Regions from separate parts of the Enterobacter sp. 4974935 genome, predicted to be linked through region 1. Evidence: predicted binding sites of a transcription regulator. Region 1 holds the regulator's gene; each other region holds the start of a gene.

What was found. The regulator CRP, encoded in region 1, controls carbon source genes, mostly activating them, when cyclic AMP is high. The targets are predictions, from matches to a motif close to ATGTGANNNNNNTCACAT.
Region 2: a site for CRP is predicted at 1,593-1,610, ahead of AC4OVS_RS22990 (PTS mannitol transporter subunit IICBA). Genes of this name have one in related genera too.
Region 3: a site for CRP is predicted at 5,848-5,865, ahead of AC4OVS_RS07495 (CidA/LrgA family protein). Genes of this name have one in related genera too.
Region 4: a site for CRP is predicted at 1,502-1,519, ahead of msrB (peptide-methionine (R)-S-oxide reductase MsrB). Genes of this name have one in related genera too.

What each region holds. Positions count from the first base shown of each region.
Region 1 is NZ_JBZWGT010000003.1:174,368-181,790, reverse strand. Features, by position in the region: gene AC4OVS_RS01940 (hydrolase) at 1-59, shown strand, start outside; gene AC4OVS_RS01935 (YheU family protein) at 56-274, shown strand; gene AC4OVS_RS01930 (phosphoribulokinase) at 304-1,173, shown strand; gene AC4OVS_RS01925 (OsmC family protein) at 1,259-1,663, opposite strand; gene crp (cAMP-activated global transcriptional regulator CRP) at 1,974-2,606, shown strand; gene AC4OVS_RS01915 (YccS/YhfK family putative transporter) at 2,664-4,751, shown strand; gene argD (bifunctional acetylornithine/succinyldiaminopimelate transaminase) at 4,748-5,968, opposite strand; gene pabA (aminodeoxychorismate synthase component 2) at 6,056-6,619, opposite strand; gene AC4OVS_RS01900 (putative adenosine monophosphate-protein transferase Fic) at 6,650-7,234, opposite strand; gene ppiA (peptidylprolyl isomerase A) at 7,340-7,423, opposite strand, start outside.
Region 2 is NZ_JBZWGT010000003.1:4,553,484-4,560,906, forward strand. Features, by position in the region: gene AC4OVS_RS22990 (PTS mannitol transporter subunit IICBA) at 1-1,451, opposite strand, end outside; gene AC4OVS_RS22995 (glutathione S-transferase) at 1,888-2,496, shown strand; gene selA (L-seryl-tRNA(Sec) selenium transferase) at 2,600-3,985, shown strand; gene selB (selenocysteine-specific translation elongation factor) at 3,982-5,820, shown strand; gene AC4OVS_RS23010 (ROK family protein) at 5,824-6,708, opposite strand; gene aldB (aldehyde dehydrogenase AldB) at 6,875-7,423, shown strand, end outside.
Region 3 is NZ_JBZWGT010000003.1:1,321,558-1,328,980, reverse strand. Features, by position in the region: gene pbpG (D-alanyl-D-alanine endopeptidase) at 1-655, opposite strand, end outside; gene AC4OVS_RS07525 (Yip1 family protein) at 823-1,410, opposite strand; gene AC4OVS_RS07520 (DedA family protein) at 1,568-2,140, shown strand; gene AC4OVS_RS07515 (SDR family oxidoreductase) at 2,242-3,006, opposite strand; gene mdtQ (multidrug resistance outer membrane protein MdtQ) at 3,057-4,475, opposite strand; gene yohP (small membrane protein YohP) at 4,681-4,764, shown strand; gene dusC (tRNA dihydrouridine(16) synthase DusC) at 4,810-5,745, opposite strand; gene AC4OVS_RS07495 (CidA/LrgA family protein) at 5,914-6,309, shown strand; gene AC4OVS_RS07490 (CidB/LrgB family autolysis modulator) at 6,306-7,001, shown strand; gene cdd (cytidine deaminase) at 7,130-7,423, shown strand, end outside.
Region 4 is NZ_JBZWGT010000003.1:2,526,039-2,533,461, forward strand. Features, by position in the region: gene chiD (chitinase ChiD) at 1-605, shown strand, start outside; gene AC4OVS_RS13315 (YeaC family protein) at 657-929, opposite strand; gene msrB (peptide-methionine (R)-S-oxide reductase MsrB) at 971-1,384, opposite strand; gene gapA (glyceraldehyde-3-phosphate dehydrogenase) at 1,726-2,721, shown strand; gene AC4OVS_RS13330 (D-hexose-6-phosphate mutarotase) at 2,796-3,680, shown strand; gene AC4OVS_RS13335 (MipA/OmpV family protein) at 3,747-4,493, opposite strand; gene yeaG (protein kinase YeaG) at 4,926-6,860, shown strand; gene AC4OVS_RS13345 (YeaH/YhbH family protein) at 6,950-7,423, shown strand, end outside.

The sequences.
Region 1 (7,423 bases):
TGTGGCTTGAGACGCGTATACCCGACTGGTTAACGGCTTATCTGGACGGTAAAAAATGATTATTCCCTGGCAGGATCTCTCTCCCGACACGCTCGATAATCTGATTGAAAGCTTTGTCTTGCGCGAAGGCACCGATTATGGTGAACATGAACGTTCGCTTGAACAAAAGGTCAGCGATGTGAAGCGCCAGCTTAAAAGCGGCGACGTGGTGCTGGTATGGTCCGAACTGCATGAGACGGTGAATATCATGCCCCGCAACGCGTTTCATGGCTGATCTTACACTTTTCCAGTCAGGGAGTTGCTATGTCTGCCAGACATCCGGTTATTGCCGTTACGGGTTCGAGTGGGGCGGGAACCACTACCACCAGCCTCGCCTTCCGCAAGATTTTCGCCCAGCTTAACTTACGGGCGGCAGAGGTAGAGGGCGACAGCTTTCACCGCTACACGCGCCCGGAGATGGATATGGCCATCCGCAAGGCGCGCGATCTGGGTAAACACATCAGCTATTTTGGCCCGGAGGCCAATGACTTCGGCCTGCTGGAGCAAACCTTCCGTGAATACGGGCAGAGCGGCACCGGGCAGTCCCGCAAGTATCTCCACACCTACGATGAAGCCGTGCCCTGGAACCAGGTCCCCGGCACGTTCACGCCCTGGCAGCCGCTGCCGGAACCGACTGACGTGCTGTTTTACGAAGGATTGCACGGCGGCGTGGTGACGCCTCAGCACGACGTGGCGCGCCATGTGGATTTGCTGGTGGGGGTGGTGCCGATTGTTAACCTTGAGTGGATCCAGAAGCTGACGCGTGACATGAGCGAGCGCGGCCATTCGCGAGAGGCGGTAATGGATTCGGTGGTGCGCTCCATGGAAGATTACATCAACTTCCTGACGCCGCAGTTCTCCCGAACCCACATTAACTTCCAGCGCGTCCCCACCGTGGACACCTCCAACCCGTTCGCCGCAAAAAGCATCCCTTCCCTGGACGAGAGCTTTGTGGTGATCCACTTCCGCAACCTGGAAGGCATTGATTACCCCTGGCTGCTGGCGATGCTACAAGGTTCGTTTATTTCGCACATGAATACGTTAGTGGTACCGGGCGGAAAAATGGGGCTGGCGATGGAGCTGATCATGACGCCGCTGGTGCAGCGGCTGATGGAAGGAAAGCAAATCGCGTGAGTTGTTTTGCCCGGTGGCGCTGCGCTTACCGGGCCTACGGGCGTGCTTTTGTAGGGCGGGTAAGCGAAGCGCCACCCGCCAAAAATTAAGCCTCGATCACTTCATACGAATGGGTGATGTTTACCGCTTTCTCCAGCATTAATGCCACAGAGCAATATTTCTCCGCAGACAGGTCAACCGCACGCGAGACCGCCGCATCCTTCAGTTCTTTGCCGGTGACGATAAAGTGCAGATTAATATGCGTGAACAGACGTGGCGCCTCTTCGCGACGTTCTGACGTCAGCTTCACTTCACAATCGGTCACGTCATGACGGCCTTTTTGCAGGATCGACACTACGTCGATCGCGCTGCATCCACCAGCCGCCATCAGCACCATTTCCATCGGGCTGGGAGCTTTATCGCCGGAGTTGCCATCCATCAAAACCTGGTGCCCGGAAGCAGACTCGCCCAGGAACGTTAACCCTTCAACCCATTTCACACGCGCTTGCATATTCACTCACTCCAACGTTGCATTTTTTATGACAGATTACGTGTACGTTACATTTCTCGCAACGGAAGGCGACCTGCGTCATGCTGAAGCGAGACACCAGGAGACACGCGGCGAAAGCTATGCTAAAACACTCTGGATGCTACAGTAATACATTGACGTTACACATGTATGCAGAGGACATCAAACTTTACTGGCTGCGAAACGTTACGACAGCCGACTTCCCAGGTATGGGTAAGAATTCGATTGCAACCCCAGAGTCCGGATGCATCTTATGACTCTGGTGACAGCTTATAACAGAGGATAACAGCGCATGGTGCTTGGCAAACCGCAAACAGACCCGACTCTCGAATGGTTCTTGTCTCATTGCCACATTCATAAGTACCCATCAAAGAGCACGCTGATTCACCAGGGTGAAAAAGCGGAAACGTTGTATTACATCGTTAAAGGCTCGGTGGCCGTGCTGATCAAAGATGAAGAAGGGAAAGAGATGATCCTTTCTTATCTGAACCAGGGCGATTTTATCGGTGAACTGGGCCTGTTTGAAGAAGGCCAGGAACGTAGCGCCTGGGTTCGTGCAAAAACAGCATGTGAAGTGGCTGAAATTTCTTACAAGAAATTCCGTCAGCTGATTCAGGTCAACCCTGACATCCTGATGCGTCTTTCTTCCCAGATGGCACGCCGTCTGCAAGTGACCTCTGAGAAGGTGGGTAACCTCGCCTTCCTGGACGTGACCGGTCGTATCGCGCAGACGCTGTTGAACCTGGCGAAACAGCCAGACGCCATGACCCACCCTGACGGTATGCAAATTAAAATTACCCGCCAGGAAATCGGTCAGATCGTCGGCTGCTCCCGTGAAACAGTGGGCCGTATCCTGAAGATGTTGGAAGATCAAAACCTGATCTCCGCCCACGGTAAAACCATCGTGGTTTACGGGACCCGTTAATTCCGGTCAGACGGCGTGCCGCCGCAGGGTGGCACGCCGTTTTTGTCTCTACTCCTTATGTGGCGCAGGCTGATCTATCACCCGGAAGTTAACTACGCACTGCGACAAACGCTGGTGTTGTGTCTTCCCGTGGCCGTGGGCCTGATCCTCGGACATCTTCAGCAAGGCCTGCTGTTTTCCCTCGTGCCCGCCTGCTGCAACATTGCCGGTCTGGACACCCCGCATAAACGCTTTTTCAAACGCCTGATTATTGGCGGCTGCCTGTTTGCCGGCTGTAGCCTTGCCGTGCAACTCTTACTGGCCCGCGACATTCCTCTGCCGCTGATCCTGACCGTGCTGGCGATGACGCTTGGCGTAACCGCTGAAATCAGCTCGCTGCACGCCCGCCTGCTTCCCGCGTCGCTGATTGCCGCCATCTTCACCTTAAGCCTTGCGGGCAATATGCCGGTGTGGGAGCCATTGCTGATCTACGCCCTCGGCACGCTGTGGTACGGGCTGTTTAACTGGTTCTGGTTCTGGTTGTGGCGGGAACAGCCGCTTCGCGAATCCCTGAGCCTGCTCTACGTGCAGCTTGCTGAATACTGCGAAGCAAAATACACCCTGCTCACGCAACATACCGACCCGGAAAAATCCCTGCCGCCGCTGCTGGCACGCCAGCAAAAAGTGGTGGATCTGATCAGCCAGTGCTATCAGCAGTTGCACATGCTTGCCGCCAACAAAAATCATGAATATAAGCGGCTGCTGCGTACCTTCCAGGTCGGGCTGGATTTGCAGGAGCATATTTCCGTCAGCCTTCATAATCCGGAAGAGGTGCAAAAGCTGGTGGAGCGCAGCCATGCGGAAGCGGTGATCCGCTGGAACGCGCAGACCGTCGCGGCGCGCCTGCGGGTGCTGGCTGAGGATATCCTCTATCACCGCTATCCGACGCGCTTTAACATGGACAAACAGCTCGGCGCGCTGGAAAAGATTGCGCGTCAGCACGCGGATAACCCGGTCGGGCAGTTTGCCGCCTGGCATTTCAGCCGCATCGCCCGGGTGTTGCGCACCCAGCGCCCGCTTTATGCCCGGGACCTGATGGCCGATAAGCAAAAACGACTGCCGTTGCTGCCTGCGCTCAAAAGCTACCTGTCGCTGAAGTCTTCCGCCCTGCGCAACGCCGCAAGAATTAGCGTCATGCTCAGCATCGCCAGCCTGATGGGAATGGCCCTGCACCTGCCGAAACCCTACTGGATCTTAATGACCGTGCTGTTTGTCACCCAGAACGGCTATGGTGCCACGCGGGTGCGCATTCTGCATCGGGCGGGCGGCACGATGGCGGGGCTGATTATCGCGGGCGTAACGTTGCACTTCCACGTGCCGGAAGGGTATACGCTGGTCGGCATGCTGGCGATTACGATGGTGAGTTATCTGATCATCCGTAAAAACTACGGCTGGGCGACGGTGGGCTTTACGGTAACGGCGGTGTACACCCTGCAGTTGCTTACGCTCAACGCCGATCAGTTAATTATTGCCCGCCTGGTCGATACCCTGATTGGCTGCCTGATCGCCTTTGGCGGCATGGTCTGGCTGTGGCCGCAGTGGCAAAGTGGATTACTGAGGCAAAACGCCCACGACGCGCTGGAGGCGGATCAGCAGGCCATTCGCCTGATCCTGAGCGACGACCCGCAGCCGTCTCCACTGGCCTACGAGCGCATGAAGGTCAACCAGGCGCATAATGCCCTGTTCAACTCCCTTAACCAGGCCATGCAGGAGCCGGGCTTCAACTCGCACTATCTGGCAGACATGAAGCTGTGGGTCACGCACAGCCAGTTTATCGTCGAACACATCAATGCCATGACCACGCTGGCGCGCGAGCACACCATGCTGACGCCGGATCTGGCGCAGCGCTATTTGCAGTCGTGTGAAATTGCCCTCCAGCGCTGTCAGCAGCGTCTGGAGTACGACGCGCCGGGGGAGTCAGGGGATTCGAACATTCTGGAAGCGCCGGAGACGCTGACCCACGGGCCGATGAGCACCCTTGAGCAGCATTTACAGCGCGTTCTCGGGCATCTCAACACCATGCACACCATTTCGTCGGTGGCATGGCGTCAGCGTCCGCATCACGGGATTTGGTTAACGCGCCGGTTAAAACGAACCGCGTATTAGCCTCTGACGATCTTCGCCACCGCCGCGGAAAAACGGGTTAACCCGTCTTCGATGTCTTTGTCTTCCACCACCAGCGACGGCGCAAAGCGCATCACGTCCGGCCCGGCGTTGAGCACCATGACGCCTTCGTGCGCGGCGGCGTGCAGGAAATCGCGCGCGCGGCCTTTGTACTGAGGCTTCAGCTCGGCGCCGATCAGTAACCCCATCCCGCGGATTTCACTGAAGACATCAAACTGTTCGTCAATCTGCTGAAGATGTTTCACAAAAAGGGCGCGTTTCGCATTCACGCCATTCAGGACGTCCGGCGTATTAATGATGTCGAACGCCGCTCCCGCCACGGCGCACGCCAGCGGATTACCGCCGTAAGTGGAGCCGTGTGAGCCCACATGAAATGCGGAAGCGATATCCTGGGTGGTGAGCACCGCGCTGACCGGGAAACCGCCGCCGAGCGCTTTTGCGCTGGTCAGAATATCCGGCGTTACGCCGTAGTGCATATAAGCGAACAGGTCTCCGGTACGCCCCATCCCACACTGCACTTCATCAAACACCAGCAGCGCCTGGTGCTCGTCGCACAGTTCGCGCAGCCCTTGCAGAAATTCCGGGGTGGCCGCCGTGACGCCGCCTTCCCCCTGAATGGGTTCGACCACCACGGCACAGGTGTGATCGTCTATCACCGCTTTAACGGCGTGCAGATCGTTAAACGGCACGTGGATGATATCCGCAGGTTTCGGACCAAAGCCGTCGGAATACTTCGGCTGGCCGCCAACGGAAACGGTAAAGAACGAGCGACCGTGGAAGGCGTTATGGAAGGCGATGATTTTGGTTTTGTACGGACTATGACGCGTGGTTGCGTAGTAGCGCGCAAGCTTAAAGGCGGTTTCGTTGGCTTCGGTGCCAGAGTTCATAAACAGCACGCGTTCGGCGAAGGTGGCATCGATGATCTTACGCCCCAGACGCAGCGCCGGTTCGTTAGTGAACACGTTGCTGGTGTGCCACAGCGTTTCGCCCTGCGTTTTCAGCGCGTCCACCAGCGCAGGATGGCAATGGCCCAGCGCCGTCACCGCAATACCGCCTGCGAAATCAACATACTCATTGCCCTGCTGATCCCAGACGCGGCTGCCTCTCCCTTTCACCGGGATAAACTCAGCCGGTGCATAAATCGGCAGGATCACTTCATCGAATGTCGCGCGGGTAATTGCTGGTTGTTCAGTTGCCATGTCATGACCATCCATTTTTATGTCACAGTGATTGTGAAAATATAATCACAAAATATGCATAAAAAATCACAACAAGGCAACAGATATTCAGCGATTAAGGAAATTGGCCAGCAGTGCGTGCCCCTGTTCGCTGAGAATGCTTTCCGGGTGGAACTGCACCCCTTCCAGATCGTACTCGCGGTGGCGAATGCCCATGATTTCCCGGGTCTCACTCCAGGCGGTCACTTCAAAGTCTGCGGGCAGGGTCGGCGGATCAATCACCAGAGAATGGTAGCGCGTCACGGTTAACGGATTGTTTAGCCCCAGGAACACGCCGGTACCGGTGTGCGTGATCGGTGAGGTTTTGCCGTGCATGACTTTCGCGGCACGAACAATGGTGGCGCCAAAGACCTGCGCAATGGCCTGGTGACCCAGGCAGACGCCCAGAATCGGCAGCTTGCCCGCATAGTGGCGGATTACCTCCAGCGAGATGCCGGACTCCGACGGCGTACACGGCCCGGGCGAAATCACGATTTTCTGGGGCGCCAGCGCGTCAATGTCAGCCAGCGCGATCTCATCGTTACGGCGGACAACCACCTCTGCCCCCAGTTCACAAAAATACTGGTAAAGGTTCCAGGTAAAGGAATCGTAGTTATCAATCAGCAGAATCATGGCGGCTCCTGAAAAAATGGCCGCCCTATTTTACTCAGATCCCCGCGCTTCGCTCACAACTTTGGCAAAGATAGCATTCAGGGCGGTCAGATCACCCATCGCCCCGCTCTGGTTGGCGGATGCCCAGTCGTCCGGGTCGATCCCCTGCCAGTTCAGCACGTAGCCCGCATGGATCGCCAGCTGTTCAAAGAAGATCCGCTGAGCCACGCCATTACCGCTCATAAACGGATGTAGCATGTTGATTTCACAGTAGTAATGACTGATTCTGTCTGTAAACTCTTCTTTCTGAAGGCCCACCAGATATTTATCGATTTCCAGCGAAGCCATCAGCTCATTACCCACCTTCTCGATGTACTCGAAATGGCAAAATGGAATGTCGCCCTTGGAAATATCGGCGGTGCGCAGCTCGCCAGCGCCTTTCATTTCGTTGCGGAATAAATGGCGGTGAATAAGGCACAGATGGGGTAAACCCGGTGCAGAAGGCCCCAGTGCCAGCGTCTCGATATCGGGTTCAGCGGGACCCTTGCCTTTTTCAAGGAGGCAACTGGCCTGAAGATTGACGCTACGCTGTTGCTCCCAGAGTCGGGATTTTTGCTTGTCGGTGAGTTTTTTCACTACGCCTCCCTGAATAGTCCGTTTGCCACAAGTATAAGCAGCAAAACGCGCTTTCGCAGGGAGGGCGGAAAGACACGGGCAGGATGTGCCCGTGTGAGGGAACGATTACGGCAGCACTTTCGCGGAGAGAATCACCACTGGCTTAGACGGCACATTCTGGTATGGACCGACATCGTGAGTCTGAACCTG
Region 2 (7,423 bases), 4.4 Mb from region 1:
TCTTGCAGGCTGGTGCGCACCTTCACTTCGTTATCTTCATGGCGCTGGGCCGCAACCAGACGTTCAGTCAGGCTGGTGTACAGGCCGCTGTCGAGGAAGTTGGTCAGGGAAATGTGCTGCGCCTGCGGCACCTGACGCATGGCGCGCTCGGTCAGATCGCGGTGCGTGATCACCAGGTCAACGTCCGGCGGCAGGTTGTTAATCGCGCTGTTGGTCACGGAGATGTTGGTCAGACCCGCATCCTGCACTTTCTTACGCAGCACGCCCGCACCCATTGCGCTGGAACCCATACCGGCATCACAGGCCACGATAATTTTACGCACGTGGCTCAGGTCGTTAGAGACATCACCCGCCGCCAGCGGCGTTGCGCCTTTGGATTCGGCTTTCATGTCATGCATACGACGGGTTGCCGCTTCGATATCGTCGTCTTCTTTCACCTTGCTGGTTTTCAGCAGGATAGCGGAGACCACGAAGGAGACGGCCATGGCCGCACAGATCGCCGCGATGTTCGCGAAGTAGGCGCCTTTCGGGGTCATCGCCAGCACCGCCAGAATGGAGCCTGGAGAAGCAGGAGACACCAGACCACCGCCCAGTACGCTCAGGGTGAACACGCCGGTCATACCGCCAAGGATAACGGCCAGGATCAGACGTGGGTTCATCAGCACATACGGGAAGTAAATTTCGTGAATACCGCCCAGGAAGTGAATGATCGCCGCGCCGCCAGCAGACTGTTTCGCGCTGCCGCGACCAAAGAACATGTACGCCAGCAGAACGCCCATACCCGGACCCGGGTTCGCTTCAATCAGGAAGAAGATGGACTTGCCGAGATCGTGTGACTGCTGGATACCCAGCGGTGAGAAGATACCGTGGTTGATGGCGTTGTTCAGGAACAGGATTTTCGCCGGTTCAACGAAGATAGACGCCAGCGGCAGCATGTCGTGCGCCACCATGAAGTTAACGCCCGCCGCCAGCAGCTTGGAGAGCACTTCAACCGCAGGGCCAATGCCGAGGAACGCCAGAATCGCGAGGATCATCCCGATGATGCCCGCGGAGAAGTTGTTCACCAGCATTTCGAAGCCGGATTTGATCTTGCCATCAACCCAGACGTCAAATTTCTTGATCGCCCAGCCGCCCAGAGGACCGGCAATCATCGCACCGAGGAACATCGGCATATCCGCACCGACAATCACCCCCATGGTTGTGATGGCACCCACGACACCACCACGGTCACCGCCCACCAGACGACCACCGGTATAACCGATGAGCAGCGGCAGCAGGTACGTAATCATTGGGCCAACAAGTTTCGCCAGCGTTTCGTTAGGCAACCACCCTGTCGGAATAAATAATGCGGTGATAATACCCCACGCGATAAACGCGCCGATATTTGGCATCACCATGTTGCTGAGGAAACGACCAAAGCTTTGCACTTTGATCTTGAAATCGGATGACATAAAACACCCCTTCTTATGTTTACGCTTAGGCTTGTGGCCCGAGGTTTATCGTTAATGTGCGGCGGCAGAGGTAGCCGGGCCCTGTTCTGATGCTGTGAAATCTGGCACTGAATCGTTCAACTGTCCAGACAGCGGAATTTTGTGTGATCTGAATCACATGAATGTAGGGGGTGAGGATATTAATGAAGTGATCGCGATCACATAATGGGTGTGTAAAAAAAATACATTGCTCAGAATTACGCCAAAATGAGGGCTATTTTGTGATTAATATCACAATGTTAAGTTGGCTGTTTGTTTCCAGATTGTGATTTGATTCACAAAATATTTTTATGCAGATTTCTCCCGTATCCCCTCACGGCAGGAATGCGATACGTACACCTGCCTTTTTTCACGGCTTGATCCATACTGACCTCTTTATGGGCATTAAGGATAAGCAATGAAACTCATCGGCAGTTATACCAGTCCTTTCGTGCGTAAGATTTCGATTCTCCTGCTGGAGAAAGGGATTGAATTTGAATTCGTAAATGAACAACCGTACCACGCAGAGAACGGCGTTGCGCAGTACAACCCGCTGGGGAAAGTCCCGGCGCTGGTAACGGACGAGGGCGACTACTGGTTTGATTCCCCGATCATTGCGGAGTACATCGAGCTGCTTGGCGTTGCGCCAGCCATGCTGCCGGCGGATCCAAAAGCAGCGCTGGCGATGAAGCAAATTGAAGCCCTGGCGGATGGCATTATGGATGCGGCATTAACGTCCGTACGCGAGCAGGCAAGGCCCGCCGCCCAGCAGTCAGAAAATGAGCTGCTGCGCCAGCGCGAAAAAATCAGCCGCAGCCTGGATATGTGCGAACAGCTGATCCGCGAGGGGAAAATTCAGAGCGATAGCCTGAATCTGGCGACGATCGCCATCGCCTGCGCCATTGGCTACCTTAATTTCCGCCGCGTCTCGCCGGGCTGGTGCGTGGATCGTCCGCTGCTGGTCAAACTGGCGGAGACGCTCTTCCAGCGCGAAAGTTTCGCCCGGACTGAACCACCAAAGGCTTGATGCGGGTTATAACACTTCCTGGCGGGAGGCGGTACAATCCCCCCACATGTTAACTCCCTCTCCCGTCGGGAGGGGGGAAGATATTTACTCGCCAGGCGCATTCATGACTACTCATCATTCCCTCTACAGCCAGATCCCCGCTACCGATCGTCTGCTTCGTGATCCGCGCATCACTGCGGTGCTGGAGCAGTTTGGCCATACTGCAACGGTCGACATGCTACGCCAGCTTCAGGACGATGCGCGTCGCCATATTCAGGCTGAAAACGCGCTACCCGGCTGGTGCGAGGCATGGGCGCAGGAAGTTGAATGGAGGCTGAGCAAGCACGCGCAAAGCGCGTTGCGCCCGGTTATTAACCTGACGGGCACGGTTCTGCACACCAATCTGGGCCGGGCACAGCAGGCAGAAGAAGCAATAGAGGCCGTCACCCGGGCCATGCGCTCGCCGGTGACGCTGGAGTACGATCTGGACGGCGCCGGGCGCGGGCATCGCGATCGCGCACTGGCGGATCTTCTCTGCCAGATCACCGGCGCGGAAGATGCCTGCATTGTGAATAACAACGCGGCGGCGGTGCTGTTAATGCTGGCGGCCACCGCGAGCGGAAAAGAGGTTGTCGTCTCTCGCGGCGAGCTGGTGGAGATCGGCGGGGCGTTTCGTATTCCGGATGTCATGCGCCAGGCGGGCTGCACGCTGCATGAAGTGGGCACAACCAACCGTACCCATGCAAAAGATTATCGCGCGGCGGTGAATGAAAACACCGCCCTGCTGATGAAAGTGCATACCAGCAATTACCACATTGAGGGGTTCACCAAAACGGTGGAAGAGGCCGAACTGGCCGCCATCGGGCGCGAGCTAAACGTGCCGGTGATTGCCGATCTCGGCAGCGGGTCGCTGGTGGATATGCGCCAGTACGGTCTGCCGAAAGAGCCAATGGTGCAGGAAATAGTTGCTGCGGGCGTAAGCCTGGTCAGTTTCTCCGGCGATAAACTGCTGGGCGGGCCGCAGGCGGGGATTATCGTCGGCAAGCGCGAGCTGATTGCGCAGCTACAGCAGCACCCACTGAAGCGTGCCCTGCGTGCCGATAAAATGACGCTGGCCGCGCTGGAAGCCACGCTGCGGCTCTATCTCCACCCGGAGAAACTGGCTGACCGCCTGCCCACGTTGCGTTTGCTGAGCCGTGATGAAGCCTCTGTTCGCGCGCGGGCGGAAGCGCTACTGCCGCAGGTTGCTCCTCATTACCCTGAGTTTGAAGTTCGTATCGAGCCTTGCCTGTCGCAAATTGGCAGCGGCTCGCTGCCCGTGGACAGGTTACCGAGCGAAGCGCTGACGTTCACCCCGCGCGACGGACGCGGAAGCCAGCTTGAGGCGCTGTCGGCGCGCTGGCGTGCATTACCGACGCCAGTGATTGGCCGGATCGGTGATGGTCGTATGTGGCTGGATTTACGCTGCCTGGAAGATGAAGGGCGGTTTCTGGAGATGATGTTGAAATGATTATTGCCACCGCCGGTCACGTTGACCACGGCAAAACCACGTTATTGCAGGCCATTACGGGCGTGAATGCCGATCGCCTGCCGGAAGAGAAAAAGCGCGGCATGACCATTGACCTGGGTTACGCCTACTGGCCACAGCCCGACGGTCGCGTGCTGGGCTTTATCGATGTGCCCGGCCACGAGAAGTTTCTTTCCAATATGCTCGCGGGCGTGGGCGGGATCGATCACGCTCTGCTGGTTGTCGCGTGCGATGACGGGGTGATGGCGCAAACGCGCGAGCATCTGGCGATCCTGCAACTGACGGGAAACCCGCGGTTGACCGTCGCCCTTACCAAAGCGGACCGTGTGGATGAGGCGCGTATCAACGAGGTGCGTGAAGAGGTACTGGCGGCGCTGAGTGAATATGGTTTTAAGGATGCCGCTCTGTTTGTCACCGTGGCGACAGAAGGCCGCGGTGTCGACGCTCTTCGCGACCATTTGCAGCAGATCCCGTCTCGTGAGCATGCCAGCCATCACCGCTTCCGTCTGGCGATCGACAGGGCGTTTACCGTGAAAGGGGCTGGGCTGGTGGTGACCGGTACCGCGCTGAGTGGCGAAGTTAACGTGGGCGATACCCTGTGGCTGACGGGCGTGAACAAACCGATGCGCGTGCGCGGGCTTCACGCGCAAAACCAGCCGGTGGAACAGGCCCATGCCGGGCAGCGTATCGCGCTGAATATTGCTGGTGATGCCGAAAAAGACCAGCTTAACCGCGGCGACTGGCTGCTGGCCGACGCGCCGCCGGAGCCTTCTGAACGGATTATCGTTTCTCTACAGACCCACACGCCGCTGACCCAGTGGCAGCCGCTGCATATCCATCACGCGGCCAGCCACATCACCGGACGCGTGTCGCTGCTGGAAAACGATCTCGCCGAACTGGTGTTCGACTCCCCGCTCTGGCTGGCGGATAACGACCGCCTGGTTCTGCGCGACATCTCCGCGCGCGAAACCCTGGCGGGCGCCCGCGTGGTGATGCTGAATCCGCCCCGTCGCGGCAAGCGTAAGCCCGAGTATTTAGCGTGGCTGGCCTCGCTGGCCCAGGCTCGTGACGACAAGTCTGCGTTAGATATCCACCTTGAGCGTGGTGCGGTGGATCTGGCTGCGTTCGCCTGGGCGCGCCAGCTCAGCGGTGAAGGATTGCGTCTTCTGACGCAGGAGCCGGGTTTTATTCAGGCTGGCAACAGCCTGCTGAACGCGCCGGTGGCGGCGCGCTGGCAGCGTAAAGTGTTGAGCACGCTGGCGACCTACCATGAACAGCATCAGGATGAGCCCGGTCCGGGCCGTGAACGTCTGCGGCGTATGGCGTTGCCCATGGAAGACGACGCGCTGGTGCTGTTGCTGATTGAAAACATGCGTGAAAGCGGCGTGATTGCAAGTCATCACGGCTGGCTACACCTGCCGGAACATAAGGCCGGTTTTACCGCTGAGCAGGACGCGGTCTGGCAAAAAGTGGCGGCGCTGTTTGGCGATGAACCCTGGTGGGTGCGCGATCTGGCGCGTGAAACCAATACCGATGAGCAGCTGATGCGTCAGGTACTGCGGCATGCGGCGCAGCAGGGCATGATTGTGGCGATCGTGAAAGATCGTTATTACCGCAACGATCGGATCGTGGCGTTTGCGAACCTGATCCGGGAGCTGGATCAGGCGCGCGGATCAACCTGCGCCGCAGACTTCCGCGATCGGCTGAACGTTGGACGCAAACTGGCGATTCAGATCCTGGAGTATTTCAACCGCATCGGGTTTACGCGTCGTCGTGGCAATGACCATGTGCTACGCGACGCGCAGTTATTTCCGTAAGCGTTAAGCGCTGCGCGCCTGCTTCTGCTTAGCCAGCCAGACCGCGCCCAGCCTTCCCGCCTGGTTACCCAGCTCGCAGGGAAGGATGGGCACCCGGAGCGCTTCCCACTCCTCGAATCGCTGTAAATATTTATCCAGCAGGAGATAGATTTTCTCCTGCTCACTAATGCCGCCGCCAATCAGCACCGCCTGCGGATCAAACATAGAGATCACGCTGTAAATACCGCGCGACAGACAATGCGCCCACGCTTCAATGGCCTCGCGCAGATGCACGTCGCTGTCCATGCGTTTAAACAGCTCCTCACCATCAGGCATCTCATCTTCCGACACGGCCAGCGCGCGGCGGCAGGCTTTCATCAGGCCACTGGCGGACGCCACTTCATGCATCGGTTCGCCCTCATTGCCTACGGGCAGCACGCCAAACTCACCCGCCCGGTAGTGCGACCCGCGGTAGAGATCGCCCTCCATGACGATACCGCCGCCGATGCCGGTGCCGATGGTGATGCAGACGAAATGCTCATAGTCCTTGCCCGCGCCCTGCCAGCGCTCGCCCAGCGCCGCGCAATTGGCATCGTTTTCGATTGTCACGGGGAGATCGGTCAGCTGTGCGAACAGTTCGCACAGGTTTTCGCCGTCAAGATAGTCCAGCGCCCCGGCTTTGGCCGCTTCGCCAGTATGGTGATTGATATGTCCTGGAAAACTCACGCCAATACTGGCGATCTCGTGCTCCTGGCAGTATTTATCCACTACCGCTTTCCACTTCTCTTTGAAGGTGCTTTCATCGTCCGGCGTATCATATTCATCGGATGTCAGTTCTTCGCCGTTTTCATTAATTACGCCGTGTTTGATGTGGGTTCCACCCACGTCAAAGCCGATAAATAGCTGCATTGCATCATTCCTCATGAGCCCTTGAGCTATTAAGTATGGCTGCGGCGGCAGAAACGAAACGTAAAGTACGGTAATCCGTGATGCGGCTCGTAAACCCGCTACCCGCTGGCGAGAAAATCACCAGCCGGAACTACCCTTGTTGTACAACAACAGCAAGGAGACGGTCATGACAAACAATCCTCCCTCATCGCGTATCCAGCCTGGCGAGTATGGTTTTCCCCTTAAGCTGAAGCCCCGCTATGACAACTTTATCGGCGGCGACTGGGTGGCGCCCGTCGACGGTGAATACTATTCCAACCTGACGCCCGTTACCGGCCAGCCGCTGTGTGAAATTGCCAGTTCGGGCAAACGGGATATCGATTTAGCGCTGGATGCGGCGCATAAGGCGAAAGATAAGTGGGGGCAAATGTCCGTTCAGGACAGAGCGGCCATTTTGTTCAAAATCGCCGATCGGATGGAGCAGAATCTGGAGCTGCTGGCGACCGCAGAAACGTGGGACAACGGCAAGCCGATCCGCGAAACCATGGCGGCGGACGTGCCGCTGGCGATCGACCATTTCCGCTATTTTGCGTCCTGCATTCGTGCCCAGGAGGGGGGAATAAGTGAAGTTGACAAAGATACCGTGGCGTATCACTTCCACGAGCCGCTCGGCGTGGTGGGGCAAATTATTCCGTGGAACTTCCCGCTGCTGATGGCGAGCTGGAAAATGGCGCCC
Region 3 (7,423 bases), 1.1 Mb from region 1:
GGTTAGTGTTGCGGAACGGCAGCGTATACGCCGGGTTCGAGAATGTCGCCATCTCCTCACGCGTGGTGCTGAGCTGACCAATCAGCGGGTATTGCTTACTGGCGATCAGCAGCTTGGTTAAATCACGCGCCGTCGAGACGTTATGGATCGACAGACCGGTTGGCTCCACGAAATGGGTATTTTTCATCCCCAGCGCTTTGGCTTTGGCATTCATCGCGCGGATAAACGCGTCGTAACCGCCAGGATAATGGTGGGCAAGGCTCGCCGCCGCGCGGTTCTCTGAGGACATCAGCGCCAACAGCAGCATATTTTTACGGCTGATTTCACTGTTCAGACGCACGCGAGAGTAGATCCCTTTCATCTCTGGCGTGTGGCTGATATCCACTTTTAGCTTTTCATCCAGCGGCAGTCGTGCATCAAGCACCACCATCGCGGTCATGACTTTGGTTATGGAAGCGATCGGGCGCACCAGATCCGGGTGACTGGCGTAGATCACCTTGTTGGTATTCAGGTCAACGATCATCGCGCTGCCGGACGCAATCTGGGGTTGCGCAGCAGCGATGGCAACTGCGGGCGTTTTGGCGATGGCTGGCGCGGTAGCGGAGACGCCCAACAGTAGCGCAAGACTAAGGAGTGACACTCGAAATTTCAGCATGATGAGACTTCTGATAATGATTCACGCACGTTATGACGTACACCGCCTGTGTCGACGGATAAACACAGGCTGGCTTCGGCATCATAGCGGTCACCGTGCGTTGTCGCCAGCGGAGAATCATAACCAGATGCTGCATTGCTGGCATTTACGCCAGCAATGCAGGGGACTTAAAAGAGACGGTATCCATAACCCCAAAGAATAACTGTCAGGGCCAGTAGCGCCTCAAGGACCAGCACGCCGATGGCAAGCGTAGAGCTGGAGAAGCTCAGGCCCTCTTCTTTATTGATGTTGAGGAAGGTTGGCACTCCTACATACAGCAGATAACCGGTGTAAAAGAGGGCAACCGTACCGATCAGCGCGCACAGCCAGACCAGTGGATAGAGCGCAACAATACCGCTTAAGAACAGCGGGGTCGCGACGTATCCGGCGAAGACCATACAGTGTGCCAGCGACGGGCGCTGCGGATAGTTGCGCGCCATCCAGTGGATGACCCGCCCCATTACCGCCACCCCGGCCAGCATCAGGCCATAAAACAGAATGGCCAGGTACAGTCCGGTAAACCAGGAAAGCTGAACCACGGTGCCGTCACCAAAGTTCCAGCCTATTTGCGTAGTACCAATAAACGCGCAGACCACCGGCACCGCTGCCATCAGCAGGACGTGGTGGGTGTAGTGATGCGCGACCGTTTCGTTCTCGTTACGGATGACCTGCATTTCACGATCGGGATGGGAGAAAAGTCCCCAGACATGGTTCATAACGCCCCCTTGTTGTCGGCCCGTCAGCGATAGCTAAAGTATAATGCAGGCTTTAGATTATTTTATGTACAGTGGGAAATTTCCGTTGATTGCCGCGTGGTTGATGGATGGGGTATATGATTAACGCAGGCACAGTAAGGGAGACGACATTTACTTAATGGATATCAACGGTCTTATTGAACAATATGGATACGCCGCGCTGGTCATCGGCAGCGTGGCAGAGGGTGAAACCATCACACTGCTGGGCGGAGTGGCCGCACATCAGGGATTGCTGAAATTCCCGCTGGTGGTCGCCGCCGTCGCACTGGGCGGTATGATTGGCGACCAGCTGCTCTACTTTCTGGGTCTGCGCTTTGGTCCGACGCTTTTACAACGTTTTGCTAAGCATCAAAAGAAAATTCGTCGTGCTCAGCGGCTTATCCAGCGGCATCCCTATATGTTTGTGATTGGCACCCGCTTTATGTATGGCTTTCGCATCATTGGGCCAATACTGATTGGCGCGAGCCGCTTACCGCCGAAAATTTTCCTGCCGCTGAACATTATCGGGGCGATTGCCTGGGCGCTGATTTTTACCACGCTTGGCTACGTGGGTGGCGAAGTGATAGGCCCGTGGCTGCATAATCTCGATCAGCATCTTAAACACTGGGCCTGGTTGATCCTGGTTGTTGCGGTGGTGATTGGGGTACGGCTGTGGCTCAAGCATCGTGAAAAGCGGCGGGATGAAGAGTGAGTGCGGCCTGCTGCCCCTCACCCTACCCCTCTCCCCAAAGGGGAGAGGGAACTCTATACACCCTCTCCCCTTTGGGGAGAGGGCTGGGGTGAGGGGAATGTTTATTCTGCTGGCTTAAACTGCGGATTCGCCAGCATAAAACCGCCGTCGACGATAAACGACTGCCCGGTGGTGTAGCTGGCGTCGCTGTCACACAGCCACGCCACCAGGCTGGCTATTTCTTTGGTATGCCCTGGCCGTGCCAGCGGGATTTCCGGCATTGAACCTTCTTTCACTTCGCTGTCGTCCATATCATTCATCGGCGTGGCGATCGCACCAGGCGCAACGGCGTTCACCAGAATCTTATGTTTAACCAGCTCCAGCGCCATCGATTTTGTTAACCCGCCCAGCGCATGTTTGGCCGCCGTATAGGCGCTGGCGTCCGGCAATGGCGTATGTTCATGCACCGAGGTGATGTTCACGATCCGCCCCCCTTCTCCCTGCTTCACCATCTGACGCGCCGCGATTTGCGAGCAGAGAAACGCGCCGTCCACGTCAACGGTGAATATGTGCCGCCAGTCGTCAAACGACAGGTCCAGAAATGGCGCTTTGTTCATCGCCCCGGCATTGTTTACCAGCACATTCAGCCGCCCGAAACGCGTAATCAGGGTTTCAATGGCCTTTGCGCCTTCCGGCAAATTGCTTAAGTCGAGCTGGATGGCCTCGGCACGCTGCCCGCGCGCTTCAATTTCACGGCAGGTTGCCAGCGCCCCTTCCTCATCTGAATGCCAGGTCACCCCGATATCAAACCCGCGTTCGGCCAGCATCAGGGCCGTCGTTTTGCCAATTCCTGAATCCGATGCGGTAACAATTGCGACTCGCGTCATACTCACCTCCTGAAAATCTGCAAAGAGGTAAGTATAGATAATGCGCGATTTTAGCTGTGATGATATCCGCCACCCAGCGCGGAGGTGAGCTGGAGCGTGGCATCCACGTACTGACCTTTCAGCATCAACCCGGCAATACGCTCTTTGAGCGCCGGAATTTTTGCTTCACTCACCCGCGAGCCGGCAATGATCCCCGCACTGAAGCGCGCCTGTGCCAGCGCAACGACGCGCGCCGCATCTTTTTCGATCTGCTGCTGGTGCTGATTTTTGGCGGTCAGGGTTTCCACTTCGCTGGCCGTCCGGGCGACCTGGTTTACGGCGTCCACTACGGCCTTGTTGTAGTTCGCCACGGAGAGGTTGTTTTGCGCCCGGGCGATATCCAGGTTCGCATTCAACCGACCACTGTCAAAAATTGGCAGCGTCAGCCCCGCGGTTACGCCCATTTGCTGAGCAGATGAGCGGAACAGGTCGCTAAGGTGCAATGCATCCTGCTGCAAGAACGCCATCAAATTGATGTCAGGGTAGAACGCGGCTCTGGCGGCATCCACTTCGCTCATGGACGCTTCGATATACCAGTGCGCCTCCTGCAAATCCGGGCGGCGAGCCAGCAGCTCATAACCGAGCGTTGACGGCAGCGACGCCTCTGCGTCAGGTAAGGCATGCCGGGCGAGCGTGACTGAAGGGGTATTGGTCAATGCATTCAGACGCGCCTCAATGGCCTTCATTTTGCCGTGCACGTCAGCGAGCTGTTCATCGGTTTTGCTGGCATTGATATCTGTTTCAACGCCTTCCACCGAGGAGGTAATGCCGTGCTGATAAAGCTCACGATCGGCACCGATGATATTTTCCTGCTCCCGTTTGATCTGCGCGAGCACGTCACCCACCGCGGCCTCGGTCTGCCAGTCCCAGTACAGCCGCGCGACGCTGCTGGCGAGCAGCTGGCGGGTCTGCTCCAGCTCCGCTTTTTGCGCATTCACCTTACCGATGCGGGCCTCAATTTGGGCGCGGTTTTTACCCCATAAATCCAGATCCCATCCGGCCGTCAGACCAAAGGTGCCGTTGGTGTACCAGGGTCCGGTTGTCCCCGCCGCCGGGTCAGTCAGGGCGAATGGCCCCATCAGCCCCTCTGCCGACATCTTTTGCCGTTCCACATCTGCGGAAAAATCCATGTGTGGACCATCAGCAGCGACAGCGGCTTTCGCCTGTGCTTCTGCCAGGGTGATGCGCTGCCGGGCAATTTGCATATCCGGTGCATCCGCCAGCGCTTTAGCAATCAGCGCGTTAAGCTGAGGGTCATTAAAATCTTTCCACCATTCGTTTTTTGGCCAGTCGGCATGACTTAGTTGGGTATTTACAGCAGCGGCGGCGGCTTGCGTTTTCACTGGAGACACCGTGGCATGTTCCGGCGCGCAGGCGGACAGCATAAAAATAAGGGGAGCACTCAGAGATAAAGTAAGAGAACGTTTCATTACGCCATAAACTCAAAAAAAATAAAGGCGCAACTTACGCTTACTGACGTTCCGTTTTTTAGTAACGCGTGGCAATCCGCATATTGTTATACATTTTCATATCCGGAAATTTATTCCCCAAGCGAATGATTTAATTTCACCTATTCATACCAATTATGAATTGACTGCTACACTTACTGACGACAGACATACGCAGGAGAGGCGAATGAAAATATTATTGTGGGCTATTTTGATTATATTTCTGATAGGGCTGCTGGTGGTAACCGGCGTATTCAAAATGATTTTCTGATACGTTTGCCCGGCTCCGCGCCGGGCAAACGTATTCACACTTCGCTCAGTGCTTCGACTGGATCACACGGGCAATATCCGCCGACGTCTGTAGCGTACGGATCTCCTGAAATAATCCCAGCGCGTCGTCGTACTCTTTCCGTAAATAACTCAGCCACTGCTTAATGCGCGCGACGTGATACAACCCGGTATCGCCCTGCTTTTCCAGCCGCGTGTATTTTTGCAGGAGTTTCACCACGTCCGCCCACGGCATCCGCGGCTCATTGTATTTCACCACCCGGCTGAGGTTCGGCACGTTCAGCGCACCGCGGCCAATCATCACGGCATTACAGCCGGTCTCTTTGAGGCAGGCCTGCGCGCTCTCATAATCCCAGATTTCGCCGTTAGCAATCACCGGAATAGTAAGCCGTTTGCGGATCTCGCCAATCGCCTGCCAGTTAATGCGCTCGGCTTTATAACCATCCTCTTTGGTTCGCCCGTGCACCACCAGCTCGGTGGCGCCCGCCTGCTGCACCGCGTCGGCAATTTCAAACTGCTTGTCGCCGCTGTCCCATCCCAGACGCACTTTGACCGTCACCGGCAGATGCGATGGCACCGCCTCACGCATGGCCTTTGCGCCGCGATAAATCAATTCCGGATCTTTGAGTAACGTCGCCCCGCCGCCGCTGCCGTTGACCAGCTTTGACGGACAGCCGCAGTTAAGATCGACACCGTACGAGCCAAGCGCTACCGCGCGGGCGGCGTTTTCCGCCAGCCACTCAGGATACTGGCCGAGCAGCTGGACGCGCACCAGCGTACCGGAGGGGGTGCGGCTCTGACGATGCAGTTCCGGACAGAGACGATAAAATGATTTTTCTGGCAGCAACATATCGACCACGCGCAAAAACTCCGTCACGCAGAGATCGTAATCGTTCACCTCGGTAAGCAGCTCGCGCACGAGAGAGTCGAGCACGCCTTCCATCGGGGCCAGTAAAACACGCATTCTGAGTACCTGTGAAAAAAGACGCGCTATAGTAGCTGCTCTCTATGTATGTTGAAAGCCCGGCGTTCCATTCTGGAATGTCTGGTATGCCCAAAATTCATGATGTGATCCGTGGCACATTTTCAGGTTTAATTGTATGATGAATACGTCTCAGCAAGGACTTTCACCATGAGCAAATCACTGAATACTATCTGGCAATACCTTCGCGCCTTCGTCCTGATTTATGCCTGCCTGTACGCCGGCATTTTTATCGCGTCGCTGCTGCCTATTACCATCCCCGGCAGCATTATCGGCATGTTGATCCTGTTTGTGCTGCTGGCATTACAGGTGCTGCCCGCGAAATGGGTCAACCCGGGGTGCTTCGTTCTCATTCGCTATATGGCCCTGCTTTTTGTGCCTATCGGCGTTGGGGTTATGCAGTATTACGATGTGCTTAAGGCGCAGTTCGGCCCGATAGTGGTCTCCTGCGCCATCAGTACGCTGGTGGTTTTCCTGGTCGTCAGCTGGAGCTCACACATTGTGCATGGCGAACGTAAGGTCATCGGGGAGAAAACAAAAAAATGATGGCGAATATCTGGTGGTCCCTGCCGTTAACCCTGGTGGTGTTCTTTGCTGCGCGTAAGCTTGCGGTTCGTTTCAAAATGCCGTTGCTCAACCCGCTGCTGGTCGCCATGGTGGTGATTATTCCTTTTCTGCTGCTCACCGGCATTTCTTATGAACGTTACTTCGCCGGGAGCAAGATCCTCAACGATTTGTTGCAGCCTGCCGTGGTGGCGCTGGCGTTTCCTTTATATGAGCAACTGCATCAGATCCGCGCGCGCTGGAAATCCATCATAACCATCTGCTTTGTGGGTAGCCTTGTTGCGATGATCACCGGTACCTCGGTGGCCTTATTGATGGGCGCATCGCCGCAGATCGCCGCCTCTATCCTGCCTAAATCCGTTACTACGCCGATTGCCATGGCCGTGGGCGGCAGTATCGGCGGCATTCCGGCCATCAGCGCCGTGTGCGTGATTTTCGTCGGTATCCTGGGCGCGGTGTTTGGTCATACGCTGCTGAATATCATGAAAATTCGGACCAAAGCGGCGCGCGGTCTGGCGATGGGTACCGCCTCGCACGCGCTGGGCACCGCACGCTGCGCGGAGCTGGATTATCAGGAAGGGGCATTCAGCTCGCTGGCACTGGTGATCTGCGGGATTATAACCTCCCTGCTCGCGCCGTTTATCTTCCCGATTATTCTGGCAGTAATGGGCTAAAATTTGCGATGCGTCGCGCAAATTTCATTTTCATTTCATAAGTTGCATACATAATGAGATTTGGATCACATATAAAGGCCGTACGGCTCCGTACACTACCGATCCATTAACCTTGATGAGGCAACGTCATGCATCCACGTTTTCAAGCTGCTTTCTCTCAGCTTGCAGAGAATTTGCAATCAGCCCTGGCTCCGGTTCTGGCGGATGCGCATTTCCCCGCCCTGCTGACGGCAGATCAGGTCACGACGCTTAAACAGGCAACGGGGCTGGACGAAGACGCGCTGGCTTTCGCCCTGCTACCGCTGGCGGCTGCTTGCGCCCGCGCTGACCTTTCCCATTTTAACGTAGGCGCAATTGCGCGCGGCGTGAGCGGGACCTGGTACTTCGGCGGGAACATGGAGTTTCTCGGTGCGACCATGCAG
Region 4 (7,423 bases), 2.4 Mb from region 1:
TCAACCTGATGACCTACGACATGGCGTACGGGACGCAGTATTTTAACGCGAATCTGTATGACTCCAGCGCCTGGCCAACGGTGGCTGCCGCAGACAAATACAGCGTTGATTTTGTGGTGAATAACTATCTGGCCGCCGGCCTTAAGCCGCAGCAAATGAACCTCGGAATCGGTTTTTACGGTCGTGTACCGAAGCGCGCCGTTGAACCGGGTATCGACTGGAGTAAACCGGACGCGCAAAACAATCCGGTCACCCAGCCCTACTTCGGGCCGCAGGAACTGGGCCTGTTCAAATCGCTTGGCTATGACCTGACCAAAGATACCTACGTGAAATACAACGATATCGTCCGCAAACTGCTAAACGATCCGCAGAAACGCTTTACCGAGCACTGGGACGAACAGGCGAAGGTGCCGTGGCTGTCGGTAAAATCCGCCGACGGGAAGGCGCTGTTTGCGATCTCCTATGAGAACCCGCGTTCCGTGGCGATTAAAGCCGATTATATCAAGGAGAAAGGTCTCGCCGGGGCGATGTTCTGGGAGTATGGCGCGGATGACAACAACCAGTTAGCGAAGCAGCTGGCGGAGTCGCTTGGGATCCCGCACTAAGGTGTAGTGTGCCGGGTGGCGGCTTCGCCTTACCCGGCCTACATGGGAGATTTATTTGAAGGTTGCAATCGGCTTCGGCGTGATGCCGAAGTCTTCTTTCAGTTCGCGCTTACTTTTCATCACCATCTGACCGTTAGTGTCGATGGTCATGTGCTGGGCGTTGGTATTGTGACGCGCCTGCCACAGCATCACCAGCTGCAAGCTGTTCTCTTTTTGCTCAGGTGTGAGCGCCACACCGTCCGGCCATTTTCCCAGCTCAACGGCCGTCACCAGGCGCTGATAAACCTCCGGGGTCATGCCTGCAATCATGTCATCAATATTCACGATCTCTCCCTTTCAAAGGAATAATTTGCTGAATCGTTTTTTCAACCCTTGGTCTGGTCGCCGTTTTCGTCATCGGTAAAGCTCATCGAAGCCGAATTTACGCAGAAACGCTCCCCCGTCGGCTGCGGGCCATCCGGGAAGACATGCCCGAGATGGGCGTCGCAGTTCCCACAACGAATTTCGGTGCGCACCATGCCGTGCGAGGAGTCCGTCAGATAGCGGATCGCATCATCGCTGACAGGCTCGTAAAAGCTTGGCCAGCCGCAGCCAGAATCGTACTTAGTCTGGGAGTTAAACAGCGGTGCATCACACACCAGGCAATGGTAGACGCCTTCCCGTTTATTGTGCAGCAAACGCCCGGTAAACGGCGGTTCCGTGCCGTGATTTTGCGTTACGTAAAACTGCATCTCTGTAAGGTTTTTTTTCAAATCGTCGGGGTTATGTTGGTTCGACATATGCTTACATCTCGCTGTTGTAACAGACATCTTTTAACCCAGATTCTAACAAAACATTAACACCCGCGCGTGCACTTTTGATCTAAACTTATGTGTCGCGAAAAGGCGGTCAGGCAATTGTGATCAATTTCACATTTTAATCCTGCAAGGCCTTTAAAATTCCGGGCGCAGCCCCCATGTGGTTGCTAGCTCAAAGGGAAAGTGAGGCGAGTCAGTCGCACAAACGTTAGTCACAGGATTGATTTGTCGCAATGATTGACACGATTCCGCTTGACGCTGCGTAAGGTTTTTGTAATTTTACAGGCAACCTTTTATTCACTAACAAATAGCTGGTGGAATATATGACTATCAAAGTAGGTATCAACGGTTTTGGCCGTATCGGCCGTATTGTTTTCCGTGCTGCTCAGAAACGTTCTGACATCGAAATCGTTGGTATCAACGATCTCCTGGACGCTGAATACATGGCGTACATGCTGAAGTACGACTCAACTCACGGTCGTTTCGACGGCACCGTTGAAGTGAAAGACGGCCACCTGGTTGTTAACGGCAAAACCATCCGCGTTACTGCTGAGAAAGACCCAGCTAACCTGAAATGGAACGAAATCGGTGTTGACGTTGTAGCTGAAGCTACCGGTATCTTCCTGACCGACGAAACTGCACGTAAACACATCACTGCGGGTGCGAAGAAAGTTGTTCTGACTGGTCCTTCCAAAGACAACACCCCAATGTTCGTTCGCGGTGCAAACTTCGAAACTTACGCTGGCCAGGACATCGTTTCCAACGCATCCTGCACCACCAACTGCCTGGCACCGCTGGCTAAAGTTATCAACGACAACTTCGGCATCATCGAAGGTCTGATGACTACCGTTCACGCTACCACCGCTACTCAGAAAACCGTTGATGGCCCGTCTCACAAAGACTGGCGCGGCGGCCGTGGCGCGGCTCAGAACATCATCCCATCTTCTACCGGTGCTGCTAAAGCAGTAGGTAAAGTACTGCCAGAACTGAATGGCAAACTGACTGGTATGGCGTTCCGCGTTCCAACTCCTAACGTATCCGTTGTTGACCTGACCGTTCGTCTGGAAAAAGCTGCTTCTTACGAAGAAATTAAGAAAGCAATCAAAGCTGCTTCCGAAGGCCCAATGAAAGGCGTTCTGGGTTACACCGAAGACGACGTTGTATCTACCGATTTCAACGGCGAAGTGTGCACTTCCGTGTTCGATGCTAAAGCAGGTATCGCACTGAACGACAACTTCGTGAAACTGGTTTCCTGGTACGACAACGAAACTGGCTACTCTAACAAAGTACTGGACCTGATCGCTCACATCTCCAAATAAGTTGAGATGAGTGCTTGATCCTAAAAGGCGACTTCGGTCGCCTTTTTTATTGTTTTTAGACAGAGGATTGCTTAATGATTAATAAAATTTTTGCACTTCCGGTAGTCGAACAACTTACCCCTGTGCTCTCCCGCCGTCAGATTGACGGCGCCGATATCATCGTCGTCGATCATCCGCGCGTTAAAGCCTCCGTAGCGCTCAATGGCGCCCACCTGCTCTCCTGGAAACCAGAAGGCGAAGAAGAAGGCCTGTGGCTGAGCGAGGCCACCTCGTTCAAAAAAGGGGCGGCGATCCGTGGCGGCGTACCGATCTGCTGGCCATGGTTTGGTCCGTCAGCGCAGCAGGGATTGCCGTCTCACGGTTTCGCCCGTAACCAGCAGTGGACGCTGAAAGCCCACAACGAAGATGATAACGGCGCGGTGTTGACCTTTGAACTTCAGGCAAATGATGAAACGCGCGCCCTGTGGCCACATGAATTCACCCTCTATGCCCGCTTCAAGCTGGGTAAAACCTGCGAGATTGAACTGGAAGCGCACGGCGAATTCGAAACAACGTCCGCCCTGCACACCTATTTCAACGTAGGCGACATTCAGGCCGTTAAGGTGAGCGGACTTGGCGATACCTTTATCGACAAAGTGGACAACGCGAAAGAAGGCAGGCTGGACGACGGCGTTCAGAGCTTCCCGGACCGTACCGACCGCGTGTATCTGCACCCGGAAGCCTGTAGCGTCATCCACGACAGCGCGTTGAACCGCGGCATTGACGTGGTTCACCACCACCATAGCAACGTGGTGGGCTGGAACCCGGGCCCTGCCCTTTCCGTCAGCATGGCAGATATCCCGGATGACGGTTACAAGACCTTCGTGTGTGTGGAAACCGCGTGCGTGACCGCCCCGCAGAAAACCAGCGAAGAAAAACCGTCCCGCTTAGGCCAGACGATCAAGATTGTGAAGCGCTAATATTTATCAGGCACCATAAAAAACAAACGGGGCGCAAGCGCCCCGTTTTAATACATCACGTTCTGGTCAGAACTTGTAGGTCACACCCACGGAGAAGATGCCGGACCAGGACTTGTCGACCATCGGGCTGTCCTTCACTTCGTCGCTCAGACGGGTATAACGGCCAGTACCGTACACGTTCCAGTCGCCGAGGAAGTTATACGAGGCGGTGAGTTCCAGGTACGGATCCCAGCCATCATCAGCGCTGTAGCTCTTCAGACCACTGCGGCGAGACTCAGCCTTAGACACGCCATAGTAGTAGTCATTGTAATTCTCGCTGCTGTACTGCACACCGATACCCGGCGTCAGGGTCACCGCGCCATTGGTATAGCGATAAAGCCACGCCAGATCCCAGATAAAGCCATTGCTGTTGTCCAGGGTATCGCCCGCCAGCGCCGTGCGCAGGAAGCCATACTCGGTATTATGGACGTAAGAAAGCCCGGCCATCAGTGAGCTTCTGCGCTTGTCCAGCTGACGAAGCGCATTGCTGTCGCTGTCGCCTGGTTTAAAGTACGTTGGGTCGTAATAGGCCATGATGGAGAGCTTATCGGCCGTATCGTTCCACAGATAGTAGCCGCCGCCCAATCCACGGAACCAGAAGTTATCGCCTTCATAGGTGACAACGGGGACAGGATAAACGTCGCGGTCATACTGCTTGTACGGGCTGTTGATCACGCCAGCACCCGCGCCAACAGTCCACTGGCTCTCAGCCTGTACGGTGCTCGCTGCGGTAGCGGCAAGGATGCCCAATGCCAGAAGTTTGAGTTTGGTCACAATCCATTCTTTCCTGTAGTCAAATAATCAGCGGGTGAAGTGTAACCGCCATTCCCGTACATCCCAAAATTTTTTGCGCGCGAATCCATTTGATTAACCCGTTATTTTTCATTTTTCAGATGACATCCCGCTTTCATTTATGTGACCGATAAATGAAAAACCCCCTTTTCGCTTATAACCGCAGTGGAAATTTTTGGATGAGTTATTGATATGTCATTGAAAGTAGATTTTATCCGTATGCAAGTTTTGCAATTGCCATCTACGCTTTAATTTAAGAAGAGGTTTTGCTGAACACCCTGCGGTTCATAGCCTTCGACCTGGCACACAGGTTGCTGCTCTGGCAGTGAGGTGCGAAAGATTCTCTTCCGGGAGCCTCCACTACTCATACGAACGGCTCTTATCCTGTGCTAAAAAACGAAAGGACGGCATGCCATGAATATATTCGATCACTATCGCCAGCGCTACGAAGCTGCCAAGGACGAAGAGTTCACACTGCAGGAGTTTCTTACCATTTGTCGGCAAGATCGCAGTGCCTATGCCAATGCGGCAGAACGGCTATTGATGGCTATCGGTGAGCCAAACATGGTTGATACTGCCCTGGAGCCACGGCTTTCCCGTCTTTTTTCGAATCGGGTAGTCGCCCGATACCCGGCGTTTGAAGAGTTCTATGGTATGGAAGATGCCATTGAGCAGATTGTCTCCTACCTGAAGCATGCCGCTCAGGGGCTGGAAGAGAAGAAACAGATCCTTTACCTGCTGGGTCCCGTCGGCGGGGGTAAATCCTCCCTGGCTGAACGGCTGAAAGCGCTGATGCAGCGCGTGCCGATCTACGTGCTGAGCGCCAACGGCGAGCGCAGCCCGGTCAATGACCATCCGCTGTGCCTGTTTAATCCGCAAGAGGATGCGCAAATTCTGGAAAAAGAGTTTGGCATTCCGCATCGCTATCTCGGTACGATCATGTCGCCGTGGGCGGCAAAACGCCTGCACGAGTTTGGTGGGGACATCACCAAATTCCGCGTCGTGAAAGTGTGGCCGTCTATCCTCGAGCAGATCGCCATTGCTAAAACTGAACCCGGTGACGAGAACAACCAGGACATCTCGGCGCTGGTGGGTAAAGTCGATATCCGTAAGCTGGAACATCACGCGCAAAACGACCCGGATGCCTATGGCTATTCCGGTGCGCTGTGCCGCGCCAACCAGGGGATTATGGAATTCGTCGAGATGTTTAAAGCACCGATCAAAGTGCTGCATCCGCTGCTGACCGCCACCCAGGAGGGGAACTACAACGGGACGGAAGGTATTTCCGCCCTGCCGTTTAACGGGATTATCCTCGCCCACTCGAACGAATCTGAATGGGTGACCTTCCGTAACAACAAAAACAATGAGGCGTTCCTTGACCGCGTGTACATCGTCAAAGTGCCTTATTGCCTGCGCATCTCCGAGGAGATCAAGATTTACGAAAAACTGCTCAACCACAGTGAGCTGGTCCATGCCCCTTGCGCACCGGGAACGCTGGAAACGCTGTCACGCTTCTCGATCCTGTCGCGCCTGAAAGAGCCGGAAAACTCCAGCATTTACTCCAAAATGCGCGTGTATGACGGCGAAAGCCTGAAGGATACCGACCCGAAAGCCAAATCGTACCAGGAATACCGCGATTACGCCGGGGTCGACGAAGGGATGAACGGTTTGTCGACGCGTTTCGCGTTTAAGATCCTCTCCCGCGTCTTTAACTTCGACCACGCGGAGGTGGCCGCCAACCCGGTACATCTTTTCTACGTGCTGGAACAGCAAATTGAACGTGAACAGTTCCCACAGGAGCAGGCTGAACGCTACCTGGAGTTCCTGAAAGGCTACCTGATCCCGAAATACGCCGAGTTTATCGGCAAAGAGATCCAGACCGCCTACCTGGAATCCTATTCCGAATACGGCCAGAACATTTTCGATCGGTACGTCACCTACGCTGACTTCTGGATCCAGGATCAGGAGTACCGCGACCCGGATACCGGCCAGCTGTTTGACCGTGAATCCCTGAACGCAGAGCTGGAAAAAATTGAGAAACCGGCCGGGATCAGCAACCCGAAAGACTTCCGAAACGAGATTGTGAACTTCGTGCTGCGCGCCAGAGCGCATAACAACGGCCGTAATCCAAACTGGACCAGCTACGAAAAACTGCGCACGGTTATAGAGAAGAAAATGTTCTCTAACACGGAAGAGCTGTTGCCGGTTATCTCGTTCAACGCCAAAACCTCAACCGACGAGCAGAAAAAGCACGACGATTTTGTCGACCGTATGATGGAAAAAGGCTATACGCGCAAACAGGTCCGCCTGCTTTGTGAATGGTATCTGCGCGTGCGTAAATCGTCTTAAAACAAGTGCCCGGTAACGCGCTTACCGGGCCAACAAAATGTCCGGCACTTACGGACGCTGCAAGTTGGCAAATGCAGTACGGGGGATATATGACCTGGTTTATTGACCGGCGTCTTAACGGCAAAAACAAGAGCACGGTGAATCGCCAGCGCTTCTTGCGCCGTTATAAAGCGCAAATTAAACAGTCGATCTCCGAGGCCATCAACAAACGCTCGGTGACCGACGTCGACAGCGGCGAATCCGTCTCCATCCCCAACGATGACATCAGCGAACCGATGTTTCATCAGGGGCGTGGCGGCCTTCGCCATCGCGTGCACCCAGGTAATGACCACTTCGTCCAGAATGACAGAATCGAGCGGCCACAAGGCGGAGGCGGCGGTTCTGGCAGCGGTCAGGGACAGGCCAGCCAGGACGGTGAAGGCCAGGATGAGTTCGTCTTTCAGATTTCAAAAGACGAATATCTCGACCTGCTGTTTGAGGATCTGGCCCTGCCGAATCTGAGAAAGAATCAGCACCGTCAGCTCAACGAATACAAAACCCATCGCGCGGGTTATACCGCAAAC